Regions from separate parts of the Aerococcus sp. Group 1 genome, predicted to be linked through region 3. Evidence: predicted binding sites of a transcription regulator. Region 3 holds the regulator's gene; each other region holds the start of a gene.
What was found. Region 3 encodes NrdR, which represses ribonucleotide reductase genes. Its sites were predicted from a motif close to ACACNATATATNGTGT; they were not measured.
Positions count from the first base shown of each region.

Region 1: HMPREF9243_RS01935 (vitamin B12-dependent ribonucleotide reductase) is a predicted target of NrdR. The motif match lies at 3,093-3,108, and genes of this name have one in related genera.
Region 2: HMPREF9243_RS08490 (deoxynucleoside kinase) is a predicted target of NrdR. The motif match lies at 3,569-3,584, and genes of this name have one in related genera.

Region 1 covers NC_015278.1:413,872-420,581, reverse strand. Annotated here, with positions in the region: gene HMPREF9243_RS01940 (cob(I)yrinic acid a,c-diamide adenosyltransferase) at 1-224, opposite strand, end outside; gene HMPREF9243_RS01935 (vitamin B12-dependent ribonucleotide reductase) at 344-2,926, opposite strand; gene rpoC (DNA-directed RNA polymerase subunit beta') at 3,222-6,710, opposite strand, start outside.
Region 2 covers NC_015278.1:1,813,469-1,820,178, reverse strand. Annotated here, with positions in the region: gene HMPREF9243_RS08500 (glycogen/starch/alpha-glucan phosphorylase) at 1-1,960, shown strand, start outside; gene pnuC (nicotinamide riboside transporter PnuC) at 2,110-2,862, opposite strand; gene HMPREF9243_RS08490 (deoxynucleoside kinase) at 2,879-3,508, opposite strand; gene HMPREF9243_RS08485 (bifunctional 4-hydroxy-2-oxoglutarate aldolase/2-dehydro-3-deoxy-phosphogluconate aldolase) at 3,969-4,595, shown strand; partial or broken gene HMPREF9243_RS10380 (IS3 family transposase) at 4,678-6,103, shown strand; gene HMPREF9243_RS08470 (YigZ family protein) at 6,382-6,710, opposite strand, start outside.
Region 3 covers NC_015278.1:1,483,665-1,490,374, reverse strand. Annotated here, with positions in the region: gene polA (DNA polymerase I) at 1-156, shown strand, start outside; gene HMPREF9243_RS10875 (DNA-formamidopyrimidine glycosylase family protein) at 464-730, shown strand; gene mutM (DNA-formamidopyrimidine glycosylase) at 685-1,275, shown strand; gene coaE (dephospho-CoA kinase) at 1,289-1,897, shown strand; gene nrdR (transcriptional regulator NrdR) at 1,998-2,519, shown strand; gene HMPREF9243_RS07000 (hypothetical protein) at 2,516-3,703, shown strand; gene HMPREF9243_RS06995 (hypothetical protein) at 3,664-3,918, shown strand; gene dnaI (primosomal protein DnaI) at 3,915-4,844, shown strand; gene thrS (threonine--tRNA ligase) at 5,147-6,710, shown strand, end outside.

The DNA.
Region 1 (6,710 bases), 1.0 Mb from region 3:
GGGGTAGCAAAGTCATTCCCACAGTCAAACAAATATTGCTGGATTTGAATCAATTCCTCATTTAATTCCGGCCAAGACTCATTCTCACTGATAGTGACACCAATCCATGAATTTAATTCGTCAACACTCCCATAGGCATTGACACGTAAGGAATCTTTAGGAACTTCCTGGCCACCGATAATCCGGGTCGTCCCCTTATCCCCTGTTCGGGTATAAATTTGCATATTAATCACCTCACTTACATTATAAAGTATTTCTCCAATAAATACGATTTAAATGGTGATAAAAAGCCACTAAGTAAAAAACTTAGTGACTTTTTTAAAGGGTAATTAAAGTTATTTGATTACAAACCGCATTTTAATTGGGCGAAGCAATTGGAGCAGGTGTTGCAGCCACCAATTTCTTCCACAATCCCGGTCCGGCAAATTGGGCAGGTATTGCCGAGTTCGCTACCAAAGACCACTTCGTCTTCATTGGCTTCAGCTTGGGCTTGGTCGACTAATTGACGGAGTTCTTCACTGTCATCAACGACAACCACATCGTCTTGCTGGTTTTGGTCTGCTTGAGAATCTTGGTCACTGTCTTCATGTTCATCCTTATTTAAGGTGAGGACTTGAGAATCCCGCGAACCGTCAACATAAACAGTACCACCCTTAGCGCCGCCTTCATAAAGTTTTTCATAGACTTCGGCCACTTGGTTAACCGCGTAACCCTTAGGCGCATTAACGGTCTTAGAAATGGAGCTATCTACCCAGCGTTGGATAGTGGTTTGAACATCAACGTGTTCTCTAGGGCTTAGGTCCATAGCAGAAACAAAGAAGTCAGGCAGGTTATCAACATCGGCTTCTGGATGTTGGTCCAGGTATTCTTGGACGATGTCGGCATTGACTTCAATAAACTTCCCTAAACGACCGGTCCGGTAGTATTTAAAGGCAAAGTAAGGTTCGAGCCCAGTCGACACATTCATCATGGTCCCGGTACTTCCGGTTGGCGCCACAGTCAGTAAGTGAGAGTTACGGATCCCATACTTCAAGACGTCTTGGCGGATGCTTTCAGGCATTCTTTGCATGAAACCAGATTGGACAAAGCGTTCTCTTAAGGCTTGGGTTTCTTCATCCGTTTCTCCAATTAAGAATGGGAAGCTGCCCCGTTCCTTGGCCAGTTCGATGGAGGTTTGGTAAGCCGTTACCGCGATGGTTTCAAAGACTTCATCGACTAATTGGTTACCTTCCTTAGAACCATAGCGTTTTTCACAGTAGATTAAGAGATCAGCTAGACCCATTACCCCTAAACCGATCCGACGTTCACCAAGAGCTTGTTTCTTGTTAGCTTCCAAGAAGTATGGTGTAGCATCGATGACGTTATCTTGCATGCGGATAGCGGTAGCTACTGTTTTTTGTAATTTCTTCTTGTCGAGGCGTTTATTTTCCTTATCAGCCATTTGAGCCAGGTTAATGGCACCCAGGTTACATACGGAATAAGGCGCTAGGGGTTGTTCCCCACAAGGGTTGGTTGCCACAACCTTTTGCCCGTAAGCCACCGCATTGGTGTCTTCGTTAGCCCGGTCAATAAAGAAAATCCCTGGTTCAGCCGCGTAAGTAGCACAAATGTTGATTAATTGCCATAATTCTTGGGCAGGTAGGGTCCGGTAAGTGGTAATTTCATGACCCATGGCTTCCCATTCACGCACATCGCCAATTTCTTGCCATTGGCTGTCGTAAGCGGCCATTTCTTCTTGGTCATATTTTTCCACTGCTGGGAAGCGTAGGCTCCAATCTTTGCCTTCCTTAACAGCTTCCATAAAGTCAGATGAAATAGCTACCGAAATATTGGCCCCAGTTAAGAAGTCGGGTTCATTGACTTCATAATGGCCGCCTAGTTCCAAGTTTTCCTTGGCTTCAGCGTAAGCTGCATCGCTCACATCGCCGCCTTGTTTTTCCTTGAGGTCAACCACCGCTTGGAACATGTCAATTTGGGCTGGAGTTGAATAAACAAATTTTAACTTTTCATCGACTAATTGTTTAATGTAGCTGTCCTTGGAGCTTTCCTTGATAAATTGGAGGATACGTGGGTTTTGCATCTTAGAAATAATGAATTCCAAAATATCTGGATGCCAGTCAGCCAACATGATCATTTGGGCCCCACGACGGCTACCCCCTTGTTCCACCAAGTGGGTTAATTTAGCAATGTCATCTAACCAGGAAACGGCCCCGGAGGACTTGCCGTTAACCCCACGAACCAGGGAGTGACGTGGTCTTAGGGTTGAGCCATTGGTCCCTACACCCCCACCACGAGACATAATTTCCATGACTTCCTTACGGTGGTCAGCAATACCACCCCGGGAGTCAGGCACATAAGGCATGACATAGCAGTTAAAGTAGGTGACATCGGTTCCGGAACCCGCACCATATAAGACCCGGCCGGCAGGAACAAAGTTACCCTTGGATTCTTCTTGGTAGAAGGCCGCTTCAATCTCTTGGCGGCGGTCTTCATTTTTATCAATGGCTGCTAGGCCATGGGCATTCCGTTTGGCAATTTGTTCATAGTAGATTTCTAAAGGTTTGTCGATTTCATCCAATGGGCGTTTTACCAGGCCAGTTTCCTGTTCTTCTCCCATTAGGGACCCACGATAGGCTTCTTCGACCCAAATGGTTGCGGTCTTGTTCTCAATGGCTTGGACAATCCCGATCCCCCGTCCTGGATATTGCGGGTCAGGGCGGACAGTTAATACCACTAAGTCACCAGGGGCTAAGGTTTCTTTCATGGTGTCTTTAAAGGAATAACGGTCCAACATGACCATCCGACTGATGCCAGAGAAGGTTTTGTTCATGTCTTCTGTTATCGGATAAACTTGAGGGAAGGATTTGATGGCTTGGTTAAGCGCCTCTTTATTCCATTCCACAATATTCTTCATCGCAGTTTCCATAATGAATCTCCTTTATACTTTACTTGTTTGTAGACTTTTCAGCTGCTTTAGCGTGAGTTAAGTTAATGGTCTATCGGCTAAAAATTAGCTGCATTGCTATTATAGGAAAAACTTAAGCAGAAAGCAAGCTTAAAAATCAATATATAGTATCAATTAAAAAGCAACAACACTATATATAGTGCTGTTGCTTAACTTGCAGTGGTTAAAGCCCAGTCCCATGGCCTTGGGCAAAAAGAGAGGCGCATATCTTGTAGTCGGATATGCGCCTATCCTCTTTTAATGGCTTCTACCTTAATTAAGGCATACCGCTATAGTTTTCATCGATTGGTTTGGTAATTGTGGCAATTTCGGCTGGGTTTTCGTTGTCAGATGGCTCATGGGCCGGCACTTCAACAACTTGTTCCACACCTAATTTTTCTGGTTCCATGTGACGGTAGCGACCGACACCAGTACCAGCAGGAATTATCTTACCAATAATGACGTTTTCTTTCAATCCAAGTAACTCATCCCGTTTACCGCTAATAGCAGCGTCAGTGAGGACCTTGGTAGTTTCTTGGAAGGACGCGGCAGATAGGAAGGACTTAGTTTCCAGGGCTGCCTTGGTAATTCCTAGGAGGACTGGTTGACAAGTAGCTGGTTGTTGGCCAGTCTTAATAATTTCCTCATTGGCGTCTTCAAATTCACCAATGTCCATTAAATGTCCTGGCAACAAGTCAGAAGCGCCTGGGTCTAAGACTCTTACCTTACGCATCATTTGACGTAGGAGGACTTCCACGTGCTTGTCGTTAATGTCCACCCCTTGTTGACGGTAAACCCGTTGAATTTCCGCTAACATGTAGTTTTCTACAGTGAGGGAATTAGTGATCCGGAGCAATTCTTTGGGATCAATGGGCCCTTCGGTTAATTGGGCACCACGTTCAATCAAGTCGCCTTCACTGACCTTCATACGAGCAGTGTAAGGGACCTTGTATTCGCGTTCGTCAGTTTCCCCTTTGACGGTAACCGTTTTGGTCCGAGTTTCTTCTTCAATATCAATCGCCACGACTTCCCCGGTCACTTCAGTAATCACTGCTTGCCCTTTTGGATGACGGGCTTCAACGATTTCTTGAACACGAGGTAAACCTTGGGTAATGTCATCCCCGGCCACCCCACCGGTATGGAAGGTACGCATGGTCAACTGGGTACCAGGTTCCCCAATGGATTGGGCAGCCACGATACCAACTGCTTCACCGACTTCAACTTCACCATTGGTTGCCAAGTCAGAACCGTAGCAGTACTTACATACCCCATGGCGGGTCCGACAGGTAAAGGCAGAGCGAATGGTGACTTGCTTGATGCCAGCGTCTTCAATTTTTGCAGCGGTCTCTGGTGAAACCAACTCATTATGGTGGGCGAGAACTTCACCAGTTTCTGGATCACGGACAGTTTTTTGGATATAACGACCAGTCAGGCGTTCAGCCAGGCTTTCGATCATTTCATTACCCTCTTTAATGGCTGAAACGGTTAAACCGCGGTCGGTTCCACAATCATTTTCACGGATAATCACGTCTTGGGCGACATCAACCAGACGACGGGTGAGGTAACCAGAGTCAGCCGTCTTCAAGGCGGTATCGGTCATCCCTTTACGCGCCCCGTGAGTGGAGATAAACATTTCTTGAACCGATAGCCCTTCACGGAAGTTGGAAGTAACTGGCAGTTCAATAATCTTACCACTTGGACCCGCCATCAAACCACGCATCCCCGCTAATTGGGTAAAGTTGGAGATGTTACCACGAGCACCAGAGTCCATCATGATAAAGAATGGGTTGTCTGGAGACAGACTGTGTTTCAATTCGTCTTCAATGTCGTTTTTAACATCATTCCAAGTGCTGATGACTTGGTCATAGCGTTCGTCATCGGTAATTAAACCACGACGGTATTGCTTCATGATATTGTCAACGCGTTTGTGTCCCTTGTCCACGTGTTGGTCCTTGGCATCTAAAACGGTAATATCAGCAATCCCAACGGTAATCCCTGACTTGGTGGAGTAGTAGTAACCAAGAGCCTTCAAGCGGTCTAAGAATTGGGAGGTTTCAGTAACCTTCAAGCGCTTGAAGATGGCGGCGATAATTTCTTCTAAGTAGCCCTTCTTAAATGGCGCCGTGGTCTCTAATTGAGCAATGGCTTTTTCGGTATCTTCCCCAGGGTTGACGAAGAAACGATCAGCGGTTTGACCATTTAAGTTTTCTGATGTGGGCTCATTAATATAAGCAAAATCAGCCGGCATGATCTCATTAAAGAACAATTTACCAATAGAGGTAATCATTAATTGTTCTTTTTGTTGGTCGGTCCAGGCATATTTAGGGAAGTGTTTCGGACTGATCACCACCCGGGTATGCAATTGAGCCGCCCCATTAGTATAAGCAATATGGGCTTCGCTGAGTGAAGAAATCTTCATTCCTTCCCCAGTCATCCCGGCTTCTTCTTGGGTTAAGTAGTAGTTCCCTAAGACCATGTCTTGGGATGGGGTAACCACTGATTGACCATCTTTAGGGTTTAGGATGTGGGAAGCGGCCAGCATTAAGATACGCGCTTCAGCTTGGGCTTCTTCTCCTAAAGGTAAGTGGACCGCCATTTGGTCCCCGTCAAAGTCGGCATTATAAGCTTCACAGGCTAAGGGGTGAAGACGGATCGCCTTCCCTTCAACCAAGACTGGTTCAAAGGCTTGAATCCCCAAACGGTGGAGAGTAGGTGCCCGGTTAAGTAATACCGGGTGTTCACGCATGATCTCTCCGAGAGGTTCCCAAACAGCATCATCCTTACGTTCAATCATCCGTTTAGCATGTTTAGCGTTGGTGGCAATTTCACGGTCCACCAATTCCCGAATCAAGAATGGTTTAAAGAGTTCTAGGGCCATTTCTTTAGGCAGACCACATTGGTAGAACTTCAAGTGTGGTCCAATGGCAATAACGGAACGTCCAGAGTAGTCCACCCGTTTCCCTAAGAGGTTTTGGCGGAAACGACCTTGCTTCCCTTTCAACATATGGGAGAGGGACTTCAATGGGCGATTACCCGGTCCAGTCACAGGACGGCCGCGACGACCATTATCGACTAGGGCGTCAACGGCTTCTTGGAGCATCCGTTTTTCATTTTGAACAATAATATTTGGTGCATTGAGGTCTAATAAACGTTTTAAACGGTTATTCCGGTTAATCACCCGGCGGTAGAGGTCGTTTAAGTCACTGGTTGCGAAACGGCCCCCATCCAGTTGCACCATGGGACGGAGTTCAGGTGGGATCACAGGGATCACATCAAGAACCATCCATTCCGGTTTATTCCCGGATTTTCTAAAGGCATCCATGATGTCTAAGCGACGGATCGCCCGGGTCCGTTTTTGACCCTTAGCTGTCCGTAATTCTTCTTTTAATTCCGCACATTCACGCTCAAGGTCTACGCGGCGGAGAAGTTCCTTAATGGCTTCAGCACCAATTCCCGCTTGAAAACGGTCGCCATATTCAGCCTTATACTCCCGGTATTCTCTTTCAGAAAGTAATTGCTTAGGCGCTAAAGGTGTGTCCCCACCATCAATGACCACGTGAGAAGCAAAATAAATCACTTCTTCAAGGGATCGTGGACTCATATCTAAGATCAGGCCCATCCGACTAGGGATGCCTTTAAAGTACCAAATATGGGTAACTGGTGAAGCTAATTCCAAGTGGCCCATCCGTTCACGACGGACCTTGGCCTTGGTGACTTCAACCCCACAACGGTCACATACCACACCCGCATAACGGATGCGTTTATA
Region 2 (6,710 bases), 330 kb from region 3:
TTTCTTAGATTCTATTGCCAGCTTAGGCATGAACGGGGACGGCATTGGTTTAAATTATCATTTCGGTCTCTTCCGTCAATTCTTTGATAATAACCAGCAAACCGCCAAGCCTGATGATTGGTTAGGGGGGAGAACTTGGTTAAACCGCACTGAGACCACTTTTACCGTTCCCTTTAAAAATGGGCCAGTCGCTTCTACCTTATATGAGATTGATATTATCGGCTTTAAAAAAGGGGAACGTAACCGCCTCCGCTTATTTGACCTGGACACGGTGAATTCTGATTTAATCCAATGGGGAACTATCCAGTTTGATAAGAAAAATATCCCTGAAAACCTGACCCTTTTCCTCTATCCTGATGACTCTGACCATGTGGGACGGATGCTGAGAATCTATCAACAATACTTTATGGTGTCTAATGCTGCCCAATTAATTATTCGTGAAGCCTTGGATCGAGGGTCCAATCTCCATGATTTAGCTGACTACGCGGTCATCCAGATTAATGATACCCACCCTACCTTCATTATTCCTGAATTAATCCGACTCTTAACTGAAGACCATGACTTTACTTTTGAAGAAGCGGTGGCAGTTGTCCGCCAGGTAGTCGCCTTTACTAACCATACTATTTTAAGTGAGGCCTTGGAAAAATGGCCACTGGCAGATATTGAAGCCGTTCAACCGGAAATTGCTAATATTATTTGCCGCTTGGACCGTCAGATTAAGGAAGAGTTTCCCGATAATCATGTGGTTGAGATTATCGATGGCTCGAACACGGTCCATATGGCCAGCATTGCCATCCACTTTGGCTTTTCGACTAATGGTGTGGCCCGCTTACATTCGCAGATCTTGGTGAATAGTGAGCTCAAGGCCTTTGCCGATATTTACCCAGAAAAATTCTCCAATAAAACTAATGGGATCACCTTTAGACGTTGGATTATGGCTGCCAATCCGCGTTTGGCTCATTTAATTGACCAAAGTATTGGCGACCAATGGCATCAAGGGATCTCCGATCTTAGCGATTTAAGCAAAGAAAAGAATAATAAGGATTTCATGAATCAATTAGCCCAAATTAAGCAGGCCAATAAAGAAGGTTTAGCGGAACATTTAAGGGTAAGTAAACGGATCGAGATTAAGCCAGATTCGATTATTGATGTTCAAATTAAACGGATCCATGAGTATAAACGTCAACAAATGTTGGCCCTTTATATTATCTACAAATATTTTGATATCAAGAACGGCAACCGTCCCCAAACCCCAATCACCATTCTTTTTGGGGGCAAGGCCGCTCCAGCCTATACCATTGCCCAAGATATTATCCACTTAATTCTCACCTTGTCAGCACTGATTAAGGAAGATCCTGAAGTGGCTCCTTATTTACAGGTTGAGTTTGTTTCCAACTATAATGTCACGGAAGCAGAATACCTCATTCCGGCGGCTGATATTTCTGAACAAATTTCCTTGGCTTCAAAAGAAGCGAGTGGGACGGGTAATATGAAATTTATGCTCAACGGTGCCTTAACCATTTGTACCTTGGATGGGGCGAATGTGGAAATTGCTGAGCGGGTAGGGGAAGACAACATCTACACCTTTGGTAAGTCTAGTGATGAGATTATTGATCTCTATGCGAATAATGGCTATAATCCGCAAGATTACTATAATCGTCCCGCCATTAAAGCCCTGGTCGACTTTATTGTGAGTGCGGAAATGATTCGCTTAGGCCACGAAAGTCAATTACGGCGTCTCTATGAAGATATCAAGAACAAGGACTACTTCATGGCGATGATTGACTTAGAAGAATACATTGCCCTCAAAGATAAGATGTACCAAGACTATGAAGACCAAGAAGCTTGGTTGGATAAGGTCCTAGTCAATATTTCAGAAGCGGGCTACTTCTCCAGTGACCGTACCATTTTGGAATATAATGAGGATATTTGGCACTTAGAAGTGGACGATCCTGAATAAACGATTAAAAAGACATAAGTAAAACAAAAATGCAGCAAGCCAAAGGACTTTGCTTGAGAAGTAGGAGCGATCAGAACTTCTCAGTGATCCTTTTGTGCTTGCTGCACTTTTTTATTTATTGTGTTGTTGAAGATGGAAGCGACAAGTTTTTAGTCGATGCATTCGTTTTCGTATTCTAAGGCCGAGCTCTTGCCTTTAGACCAGATAATTAAACCGGCAATCCCTTGGGCTAACATGCCTAGGTAAGAGAAACCAACAATGAGGTTGCCTGCTTGTAACCAAAGAATTACAGAGAGGACGTCGTTAATTAACCAGAGATAGTAGCCGTCCTTGTGACCAGTCACTTGACGTTGTTGGGCGGTAAAGGAAATCCCGTTAGTGATGGCGTCTAAGACAATTTGTTGGCCACCCAATACATAGGAGAAGGCCCCTAAACCAATAGTCCAGAAGAAGACAGCTTGGCAAATTATTTTTAAATTAAAGTATTGGTCCACGTGGAGGTCACCATTTTCGTCCCGACGTTTAGCCCAACTGAAGTGGCCAACAAATTCGGTGATGAGATAGTAAATAGATGAAAACATATCTCCGTATATTCCTAGGATAGCGGCAGCGGCAATGCCGAAGATGTTTTGAATCCCGTTAACGATAAAAGTGGGTTGCCATTGAATGGCTAAGGTCCAAGTGCCTAAAAATCCAAAGATACTCATCCCTAGAGACATAAGGATGTTAAGGTCAAATTCTTGGCTGGTTAAACTGGTAATAATTCCGTATAAATTAAATCCCAAGGAGACGATAAAACCAAAAGCGATGATGGCTAATTCCACCTTGTTGAGTGGTTTTAAGGCGCGGTGAATACATTCTTTTAAGGACAGGGTCTTAGTGGCTTTGTTTTGTTCTTGCATATATTTTCCTCGTTTTCTATTGAATTTTTTCTAAGTAAGTGCCAATGCTATCGAAAATAATTTGGGCGTCTTGGGGGCGATGAATGTCATAATTATCCACATTTAGCCGCATTTTAGGTGACTGGTCATATTCTGCATACCATTGACCATAGTGGCTGTGGAGTTGACGGTAATAATCGTAAAGGCCGTTATCAGAACTTGGTTGTTCATAAACCCGGCCCCGTTTTTTGATGTTTTTGACAGCGTTGTCTAGGGAACTATCTAAAAAGACTAAGAGGTCAGGAGCCTTTTTAGGTAGGCTGTCTAATTCTTCCATCATGTTGGCTAGTAAGTCACGGTAGATGGCAAACTCTTCTTCAGAGATATTCCCGTTTAAGACATTCAAATAGGTGAAAAGCTCGTCTTCGTAAATACTACGGTCCAAAACGTTATTATTATCGAAAAAGGCTGCCTTAATATTTTTAAAACGTTGGTTTAAAAAGTAAATCTGTAAGGAAAAGGCATATTTCTTGGGGTCTTGGTAATATTTATCAAGGATGGGGTTTTCCTCGACAGGTTCGTAAAATACTTTTGTGCCTAAATATTCAGCTAATTTTCCGGCATAGGTCGATTTTCCTGCGCCGATGGTTCCAGCAAAAACTATCACTATTGTAATCCCTACTCTCTAACTATATATTGTGCTGTTTTCTTATAAAAATAAGTGTAAACACTATATCTTGTGTCCGAAAAGTGTTCTATCATAGGATATTGATAAGGCCAAGGAAGAAATTTTCCTGCGCTCTTTGACCTATTTGACTAAGCTTGAGACTTCCTGGATGGCTCGGCCTGATTATTTTTAAAATTTAATTAAGCTTTTATATTTAGTGGTCTTCTTTATAAAAATTCTAAAATGACTGATAAAGTGATGAAATCGCTTGCGAAAGCGTTAACAAGCTGCTATAATAAGCCTGTGAGTCCCTTACAATGCTTACCCAAAATCTGTAAGGGCTTTTTTGTTTTCAAGAAAATATAAAGCAGTCCGGGGCTTTTTTCTAGCAAATCCTAGTAATCGTGTTAGACTGAATAATAATAAGCAGCGTAATTGCAATGAGTGGAGGGCATTAGGTATGGCAGAAACTTTTAAAGAACAATTGGGTAAAGAGCAACTCTTACCCTTATACACGGTCAATGACTTAGGGTCGGTAGCCTTAGCTGAGGCGGTTTTAAGCGAAAATAACTTATCCTTTATCGAAGTGACCTACCGCAGTGACCTGGCTTCTCAAGCCATCCAGCAATTGTCGGATAGGGGAAAATTAGTTGTGGGAGCAGGCACAGTCCGTGACTTGGATACCGCCAAGGACGCCGTTGACCATGGCGCGCAATTTATTGTCAGTCCTGGTTTATCGACTGAAGTGGTCAACTATTGTTTGAAGGAAGATATTCCTGTTTTCCCCGGAGCAGTTACTCCAAGTGAAATCATGCAAGCCATGGATTTAGGCCTTGACGTGGTGAAATTCTTCCCAGCCAATGTCTATGGGGGGCTGTCAGCGATTAAGTCTTTAGCAGGACCTTTCTTTGATATTCAATTCATCCCCACTGGCGGGGTCAATAATGATAACTTCACCGACTATTTAGCCAATGATGCCGTATTGGCAGTGGGGGGCTCCTTTATCTTGTCTGAAAAAGAGGTCTTAAAAGATGAAGGAAAGACAGCCTCAGAAAAATTAGCGGCCTTAACCAAGCAGCTCCACTAAATTTATTGGAAGGAAAACACCCAGCTTTTTGTAGTGACCCCCAAAAGTTGGACTAAGAATTCAACTTTTGGGGGTTATTTTTATGTCTAAATATTCATTAGAATTTAAACTGAATTTAGTAGGAGACTATATTGCGAAAAAGGAAGTTATCGAACCTTAGCTAATAAAGCAGGAATAGATCCTTCTATTTTACGAAGGTGGGTTAATAACTATTATGAATTTGGTGTAGATGGTTTAAAGAAAAGGCGGACTCAACAGGTTTATACTGTTGAATTCAAATTAAATGCGATAGAATTGTATGAAAGTACGGAAATGAGTTATCGCGAATTGGCCAATTCATTAAACATGAATAATCCAAGTCTAATCGCTAATTGGCGAAGAGCTTATCATGAAAGAGGACTTGATGGCCTTTCCGCGAGGAAAGGAAGGCCACCTAAAGTGTCTAAAAAGAAATCACAAATCAATCAAATAAAGGATAGCAGCGAAACCAATCAGTTAAGTGAAGCAAAAATAAAGGAACTTGAACAACGGATTACGGATTTAGAAATTGAGAACAAATTTTTAAAAGGATTGAGGAGACGTGTGGCTCAAAGAGTCAAGCGAGAAAAGAAGAAATAGTGACCGAAATCACACGTCTCCATGATGAAAAATATGCTTTAAAAGATATTCTTAGCGTTTTAAAGTTTCCTAAATCGACCTACTTTTATTGGAAAAATAAAGATGAGGAAATTGATAAGGATGCCGATTTAAAAGAGGAAATGAAAGACATCAGAGAAACCCATAAGGATTATGGTTATCGAAGAATGCGAGCTGAACTGCTTTCCCGTGGTTATAAGGTCAGTAAAAACAAAGTTCAACGCCTAATGAAAATTATGGGGATACAGGTCACTAGCTATACTAGAAAGACAAGAAAATATAATTCCTACAAAGGAACGATTGGAGAGATAGCGCCAAATCGTATCAACCGGCGGTTTGATTCGACCATTCCTTATCAAAAAATAACAACAGACACAACAGAATTTAAATACTACTATGCCGATGATTCTGGGAATTATCAAACTGGAAAACTCTATTTAGATCCTTACATGGATCTATTTAATCGAGAAATTATTTCTTTTAAGATAACACATCAGCCTAATGGACAAAGCATGTTGGAGGGGCTACAAGCTGCCATTGAAGCAAGTAAATTATGTCCATACAGAAGAACCTTTCATTCTGATCAGGGCTGGGCCTATCAAATGAAAAGTTACACCCGGCTCTTGAAGGATCACCGAATTTTTCAAAGTATGTCTCGTAAAGGAAATTGCTTAGATAATTCGCCAATGGAGAATTTCTTTAGTCTACTAAAACAAGAAGTCTACTATGGTCGGACTTATCATTCCTTTGAAGAATTAGCACAAGCGATTGAAGATTTTATAATCTATTACAATGGTGAAAGAATCAAAGAAAAATTAGATTTTAGGAGTCCTATAGAATTTCGTCTTCATCACGCTTCTTTCGCCGCTTAATGATTACACATAAACTTTAAACTTATCAAGAGCCGCTACGCTCTTCCTCTTGACAAGTTTAAATTTCTGAGTAAATGTGTCGGCAAGAAATAAGCAAGAACTGTAAGCAACAAAAAAGAGCTGGCCAAAGGCCAACTCACTATATATAAAGTCCAACTTATTGGGGTCACCATATTTAGCGGCTGGGTGTTTTTTGGAGGAAAAATTTTTTAGTCAGTTAAAAATTGGCAGCAAGTAAGCCTGATTTCACCCCCTGGGGTAAGATCAGGCTTATTTCTTTATTGATCAGTATCGACCGGGACAGGTACGTCCACATAGACCTCTTCACCAATATGAAAGCTGGCTTGGGCAGCAGTAAGGTTGGTGAGTTCTTCTTGGAGTTTGTCCACTTCTTGGCTCGGAACGCCTAAGTGATAGGTCACTTTTTCCAAGTAGGTGGTGTCTAGGAGAGAATAGGGGGAGTTTTCCACCCAGTAGGCCATACTGCCATTGAGGGAATAATCGATAGTCACATCGACTTGGGTTTGCAAGCGGCGTTCAACCACACCAATCTGGTGGACAGCTTCGGAAACGGCACCGCTATAGGCACGGACTAGACCGCCAGTTC
Region 3 (6,710 bases):
CTCCAAGTCCACGATGAGTTAATTTTTGAAGTAGCCAAAGAGGACTTAGAAGACCTAGCTGCCTTAGTTAAAGACGTCATGGAAAATGCAGTTTCCTTAGACGTCCCATTAATTGTTGATAGTAACTATGGGTCCACTTGGTATGATGCCAAGTAGGAAAATCTAAGAAAGGTTTTAATAGAGAAGATAGGCTGGGACAGGAGTTCAAAGCCCTTCAAATAAAGGGAGTAAAACCTAATTTAAAAATTAGCTTTGCTGGCATTTTCATAAACGAAGGGAGACTATTGAATACGCTTCTCTCTTCGTTTTTTTGTTTTAGCTGTTCGAATCTGAGGATATAGTATGCCTAGCGTTTTCGTCCTTTGGCGCATCCGTCGCACTCTTTACTTTATTTATGGTTATTGTTTGATTAGAATAAGTTAGACTGCTAACAGTGTTTTAGCGGGATGAAGGAGGCTAGTTAATGCCAGAGTTACCTGAAGTAGAAAATGTGAGACAGGGGCTTAATAGAGTCCTTCCTCAAGCCCAAATACAGGATGTGGAAGTAAAATGGGCAAAGATTATTAATTGTCCAGCCCAGGTCTTTCGCCAAGCCATGCAAGGGGAGACCTTTGAACGAGTCGACCGTTATGGAAAATACCTGTTTTTTATTGGAGCGATTGCGCCTGGATTAGCCATCTGCGGATGGAAGGCAAGTATTTTGTCTGCGATAGGCAGACGCCAATTTTAAAGCATAGTCACCTCATCTGTCACTTGCGTGATGGCAGGGACCTACGCTATCATGATGTGCGTAAATTTGGTCGGATATCCTTATTTTCTCGTCAAGATATGCCCCAAGCTATTAAAAATTTAAAACTCGGTCCAGAACCCTGGGATATTAACTTGGATCAATTCCAAAAAATATTAGCGGCATCCAAGCGACCCATTAAATCATTAATACTGGACCAGCAAAAAATTGCCGGCATTGGTAATATTTATGCTGATGAATCTCTATTTCAAGCGGAAATTTATCCAGGTCGGCCAGCCAATTCGTTGACTGACCAAGAGACCTTGCTCCTATTAGAAGCCATGCGAGATATACTGAATCGAGCGGTAGACTTAGGCGGCTCTAGTGTGCGGACCTATCAGAACACTTTAGGGGAGGACGGTCAATATCAAAATTATCTCAAGGTTTACCAGCGCCAGGGCCAAGCCTGTTTAAATTGTGGAAGAACCATTGAGAAAATTAAGTTAGGACAGCGAGGGACGCATTTTTGTCCCAATTGTCAGAAATAAAGGGAGTGTATGAATGACTTTTCGCTTAGGATTAACAGGGTCAATTGCTACGGGAAAATCTACTGTTAGTAATTATTTTAAAAAAGTTGGTTTTCCGGTAGTGGATGCAGACCTGGGGGCTCGAGCTGTCGTTGAGCCGGGAACACAGGGTTTACAAGCTATAAAAGAGCATTTTGGAGAGGATTTTCTCTTTCCAAATGGCACCCTTAACCGGAAGAAATTAGGGGATGTGGTCTTTACAGATAAGGATCAACTCAAAGCTCTTAATCAACTGCTCTTGCCTTATATCTATGACTGGGTCAACGACCAAGCCCAGTCTTACCAAGACCAGGGCCATCAATTGATTGTTTTGGATATTCCTTTACTTTATGAGACCAAGTACCAGGACGCTTGTGATGCGGTGATGTTGGTCTATGTTCCAGAAAGCATTCAATTGCAACGACTGATGGACCGGGATAATTTAAGTGAAGACGAGGCCTTTGACCGCATGCTGTCTCAATATAATATTGAACAGAAACTCCGCTGGGCAGATATTGTGATTGATAACCAGGGCAGCATCCAGCAAACGGAAAAGCAAGTCGAGGCCTGGTTGAGCATCCAAGGCTTTCAAGCCATAAAATAAGCTGACCAAGCTGGATTTTGCCCCTTATCCTTCCGCCTTTAAACTGTGCTATAATTAATAAAAGAAATATTTTAGAAAATGTCCAAGGAAGGTGAATATTGTGCGCTGCCCCAGATGTCAAGATAATAATACGAAGGTAATCGATAGTCGGCCTGTGGAGGAAAACACATCGATAAGAAGGCGACGCCTATGTACGCAATGTGATTTTCGCTTCACGACCTTTGAACGGGTAGAAAAGATGCCTTTACTGGTTATCAAGCGGGATGGTACCCGGGAAGAATTTTCCAAAGAAAAATTATTACGGGGCTTAGTGAGGTCCTGTGAAAAACGGCCAATCGCCCTAGAGACCTTAGAAGAAGTGGTTAAGAATATCGAATCGGACATTCGGCAAAAAGGACAAAACGAGGTGCCTTCAACCCTAATAGGGGAAATGGTCATGGATATTTTGCCCAAGATCGATGAAGTTGCCTATATTCGCTATGCCAGTGTCTACCGTCACTTCGAAGATCCTACCGTCTTTTTGCAAGAAATTGAGCAGTTGAAGCAAATGCAAAAAAATAACGCGGAGGGGCAAACGAATTTAGACTTAGAAGCCAATAACGCGGAGGAAGATCAGTCTTGAATCCATGGGAAAAGTTAAATCCACGTGAACCTCTCAAAATTATCCTCACACAAATTGTTTCCAATGCTGATCTGGAAGTCTTAACCTATCTCTACCAACCAATTATTGGGGCTGAAGCCTTTGCTCTCTATATGACTCTTTATGCCTATATTGACCGTTCGACTTATCAATCAGAAGTAATTAATCATGGGGAAATTATGGACCAATTGGTTTTTTCTAAAGAACGCTATGTCAGAAGTAGGCGCCGATTAGAAGCCATTGGCCTCTTACGTAGCTACACCCAGCAAAGTGGTCAAGCCCCAGTGCAGGCCCTCTATCAGTTGCTAGCACCGGTTTCTTCTGAGCAGTTTTTTAAGGATAGCTTAATGACTAGCTTACTTTTAGACCATGTGGGGGAAGTGCGTTTTAATCGCTTATTAGACCGCTTTAGCTTTGAAAAGATTGCTGATAGTCAGGAGAATGACTGGCAGGAGGTCACAGCGACTTTTCAGGATGTTTTTCATCTGTCCCAAAGCAGTCGCCAATTGACTGAAAGCGAAAAGCAAAGCTTGTTAAAGAAGCCTAGTAAATCCCTTATAAAAACTAGCCTGGTCAGTGATTTTGATATGGCTTATTTTACTGAGTTGGTACAAAGGTCTTTCCTCAGTGAGCGGGCGGTCAGTCAGGATGTTAAGGAGATGACCCAAAGCCTCCATGCTCTTTATGGTTTGGATGAAGTTGCCCTGTCCCAGTTTGCCATTAAGGCAAGTAATGTAAGAACCAACCAAGTGGACATTAATTACTACCAAGGCCTAGTGATCAAGGCCATGGCGGACCAACCGATAAATAAACGACCTGACTATCAAATGGACCAAGCCAAGCAGCAGACCAAGAGTCAGGGTCAGGATTTACCCAAAGAAAATCAGGATGAAGCTAGCCTAGCCTTGATCAAGGCGGCTAAGGCTTATCCGCCCCTAACCTTTGCTAAGACTATCAAAGAACAAAAAAACGGTTATCTAACTACCAACGAGATAAAAACCTTAGAGATGGTCATGAATAAGGGCCTTATCGATGGCCCGACCTTGAATATCATGATTCACTATTATTTGATCAGTCAGGAAAGTTCAAGTATCGTCAGGTCGACCTTTGAGCGGACAGTGGATGATTGGAGTCAAAAAATATTCAAAGTCCGGAACAGGCGCTGACCTATCTCAACAAACGGACTAAACGGATTCAAAAACAAAGACAAAGCAAAAATAAGCGGCAAAATACCAAACGCAAGACCTATCAAGAATTACAGCCCGCTTGGTTTAATCAAAAACAAGAGACGGCAGATAAGGAGGAAAAAATGGACCATGAAAGTGTCCAAGCCTTAGCCGATCGGATTCGGGCATTGAATAGTGAGGAGGGAGACGAATGAGAAATATTGGGGAAGATATCAGCCATGAGCTCAATAAAGGCAACTTTCGCCAACGCTTAGACCAAACCAAAGCCCAAGTCTTGAGTGATCCGGACGTTAGACAATTTATTGATAATCATAAAGAAGACTTGGACCAAGAAACGATTGACCGTTCGATATCGAAACTCTATGAATTTGTTCAAGAAAAAGAACGGATAAGAGCGGGGAAAAGGCCCAAATTTCCTAATTTCTATCCTAAGCTCATTATGAATTTTAATTATATTGATATTGAATACCAGGCGACTGATGAATTCCTCGCCGCCCAAAAAGAGCGGGAGAAGAAGCAACGGGTCACTTTACTGGAAATGCCTAAGGATTTAAAGCAAGCCTCCTTCCAAAACTTTGACCTGACCGATCCCAAACGGCAAGCTGCCTTGGAGAAGGCCATTGATTTTGTCGAAGCCATGCAGTCTAAGCCCAAGCAATTTCACCAAGGCCTTTACTTACATGGTCCGTTTGGCGTGGGGAAGTCCTTTTTAGCGGCAGCTGTGGCTAATCACCTGGCTGAACATGGTTTCACGACTACCTTGTTCCACTATCCTACTTTTATTAGTGAGATCAAGAGTGCCATCAAAGATAATCGTGTTAACCAGCGACTCAAGAGCCTCCAAGACGCCCAAGTATTAATGATTGATGATATTGGTGCTGAAAGTAATTCGGCCTGGGTCCGTGATGAAGTCCTAGGGGTTCTCTTGCAGAACCGTATGAGTCAAGGCCAGGCTACCTTTTTCACTTCTAATTTTTCCATGAAGGAATTAGAAAATCATTTGGCCCATACTAATCAAGGAGATTCGGAAACCGTCAAGGCGCAGCGGATTATGGAAAGGGTTCGTTATTTGAGCGAGGAAGTAACTATGTCCGGGCGCAACCGTCGCTATTCGGATTAGAGTCACTTCACTTTCCTAAATAAAAGCTTGAATTGTTTCATAAAAAGTGCTTTAATTAAAGCAAGTCAGTGATAGAAGACTGAATATAATCAACTTGTAGGAGAGACAGGCTAGATGGTGCAAATGCCTGACAGGTTTTATAGGATACCACTTCTTAGACTTTCTATATGACGTTAGCGCAACGTTATCAGCGTACTAGAGACACTATAGGTGTAAACTAGGGTGGAACCACGATATGAATTAGTAATCGTCCCTTCTGAGCATGCTCAGAAGGGATTTTTTTATAGGAGGAATTTGATAAAATGATACAGTTAACTTTTCCTGATCAAAGTGTAAAGGAATTTGAAGCCGGTGTGAGTGGCCGCGATGTGGCTAAATCCATTAGCAATTCTTTAGCTAAACGGGTGGTTGCTTACACTTTAAATGATGAATTAAAGGGCTTAGATGAAGCGATTGAAAGTGATGGCAGCATTCGTTTAATCGATCCTAAGAATAAAGAAACTGAACAAGAAGCCTTAGATATTCTCCGCCATTCCAGCGCCCACTTACTGGCTCAAGCTTTGCGCCGTCTCTATCCTGACATTAAATTTGGAGTAGGGCCAGCCATCGAAAATGGCTTCTACTATGACACTGATAATGGTCAAGGCCAACAAGTGAGTGAGGAAGACTTGCCACGGGTTGAAGCTGAGATGGAAAAGATCGTTAAAGAAGACTACCCAGTGGTAGGTAAGGAAGTAAGCCGTGAAGAAGCCAAGGAAATCTTTAAAAATGACCCTTATAAGTTAGAAATTATTGCTGATTTACCTGAAGATGCCACCCTTACCACCTATAGCCAAGGAGAATTTACTGACCTCTGCCGGGGCGGTCATGTTCCTTCAACAGGCTATATTAAACACTTTAAATTACTTTCCTTAGCAGGAGCTTACTGGCGAGGGAATTCTGACAATGCCATGATGCAAAGGGTTTATGGGACCAGTTACTTCAATGAAAAAGACCTTAAAGAGGATCTTAAACGTCGCGAAGAAGCTAAAGAACGTGACCACCGTAAAATTGGTAAAGAATTAGACCTCTTTATGATTGATCCTAAAACTGGACAAGGTCTGCCATTCTGGTTACCAAACGGAGCAACCATTCGCCGTCAAGTTGAACGCTATATTGTCGACAAGGAAGTTCAAGCCGGTTACCAACACGTCTATACCCCAATCATGGCTGATGTAGACTTATACAAGACGTCTGGACACTGGGACCATTATAGTGACGACATGTTTCCAACCATGGATTTTGAAGATGGTGAAAGCTTTGTCTTACGTCCAATGAACTGCCCTCACCACATCCGAGTTTACCAAAATAAGGTGCATTCTTACCGGGAATTACCTATCCGTATTGCTGAACTAGGGATGATGCACCGTTATGAAAAATCAGGTGCTCTATCCGGCTTGCAACGGGTAAGAGAAATGACCCTGAACGACTCCCATATCTTTGTGCGTTTAGACCAAATTAAGGACGAATTCAAGAGCATTTTACGCTTCATGCAAGATGCTTACCATGACTTCAATATTACTGACTATCGCTATCGTTTAAGCTACCGCGACCCTAAAGATACCAAGAAATACTTCGATGATGATGAAATGTGGGAAAAAGCCCAATCCATGTTAAAGGAAGCTATGGATGAATTAGGCTTGGACTACTTTGAAGCCGAAGGAGAAGCGGCCTTCTACGGGCCTAAGTTGGATGTCCAAGTGAAAACCGCTCTTGGCAATGAGGAAACCCTTTCAACCATCCAATTAGACTTCCTCCTACCGGAAAAATTCGATGTGACCTATGTCGGTGAAGATGGTCAAAATACCCACCGTCCTGTGATGATCC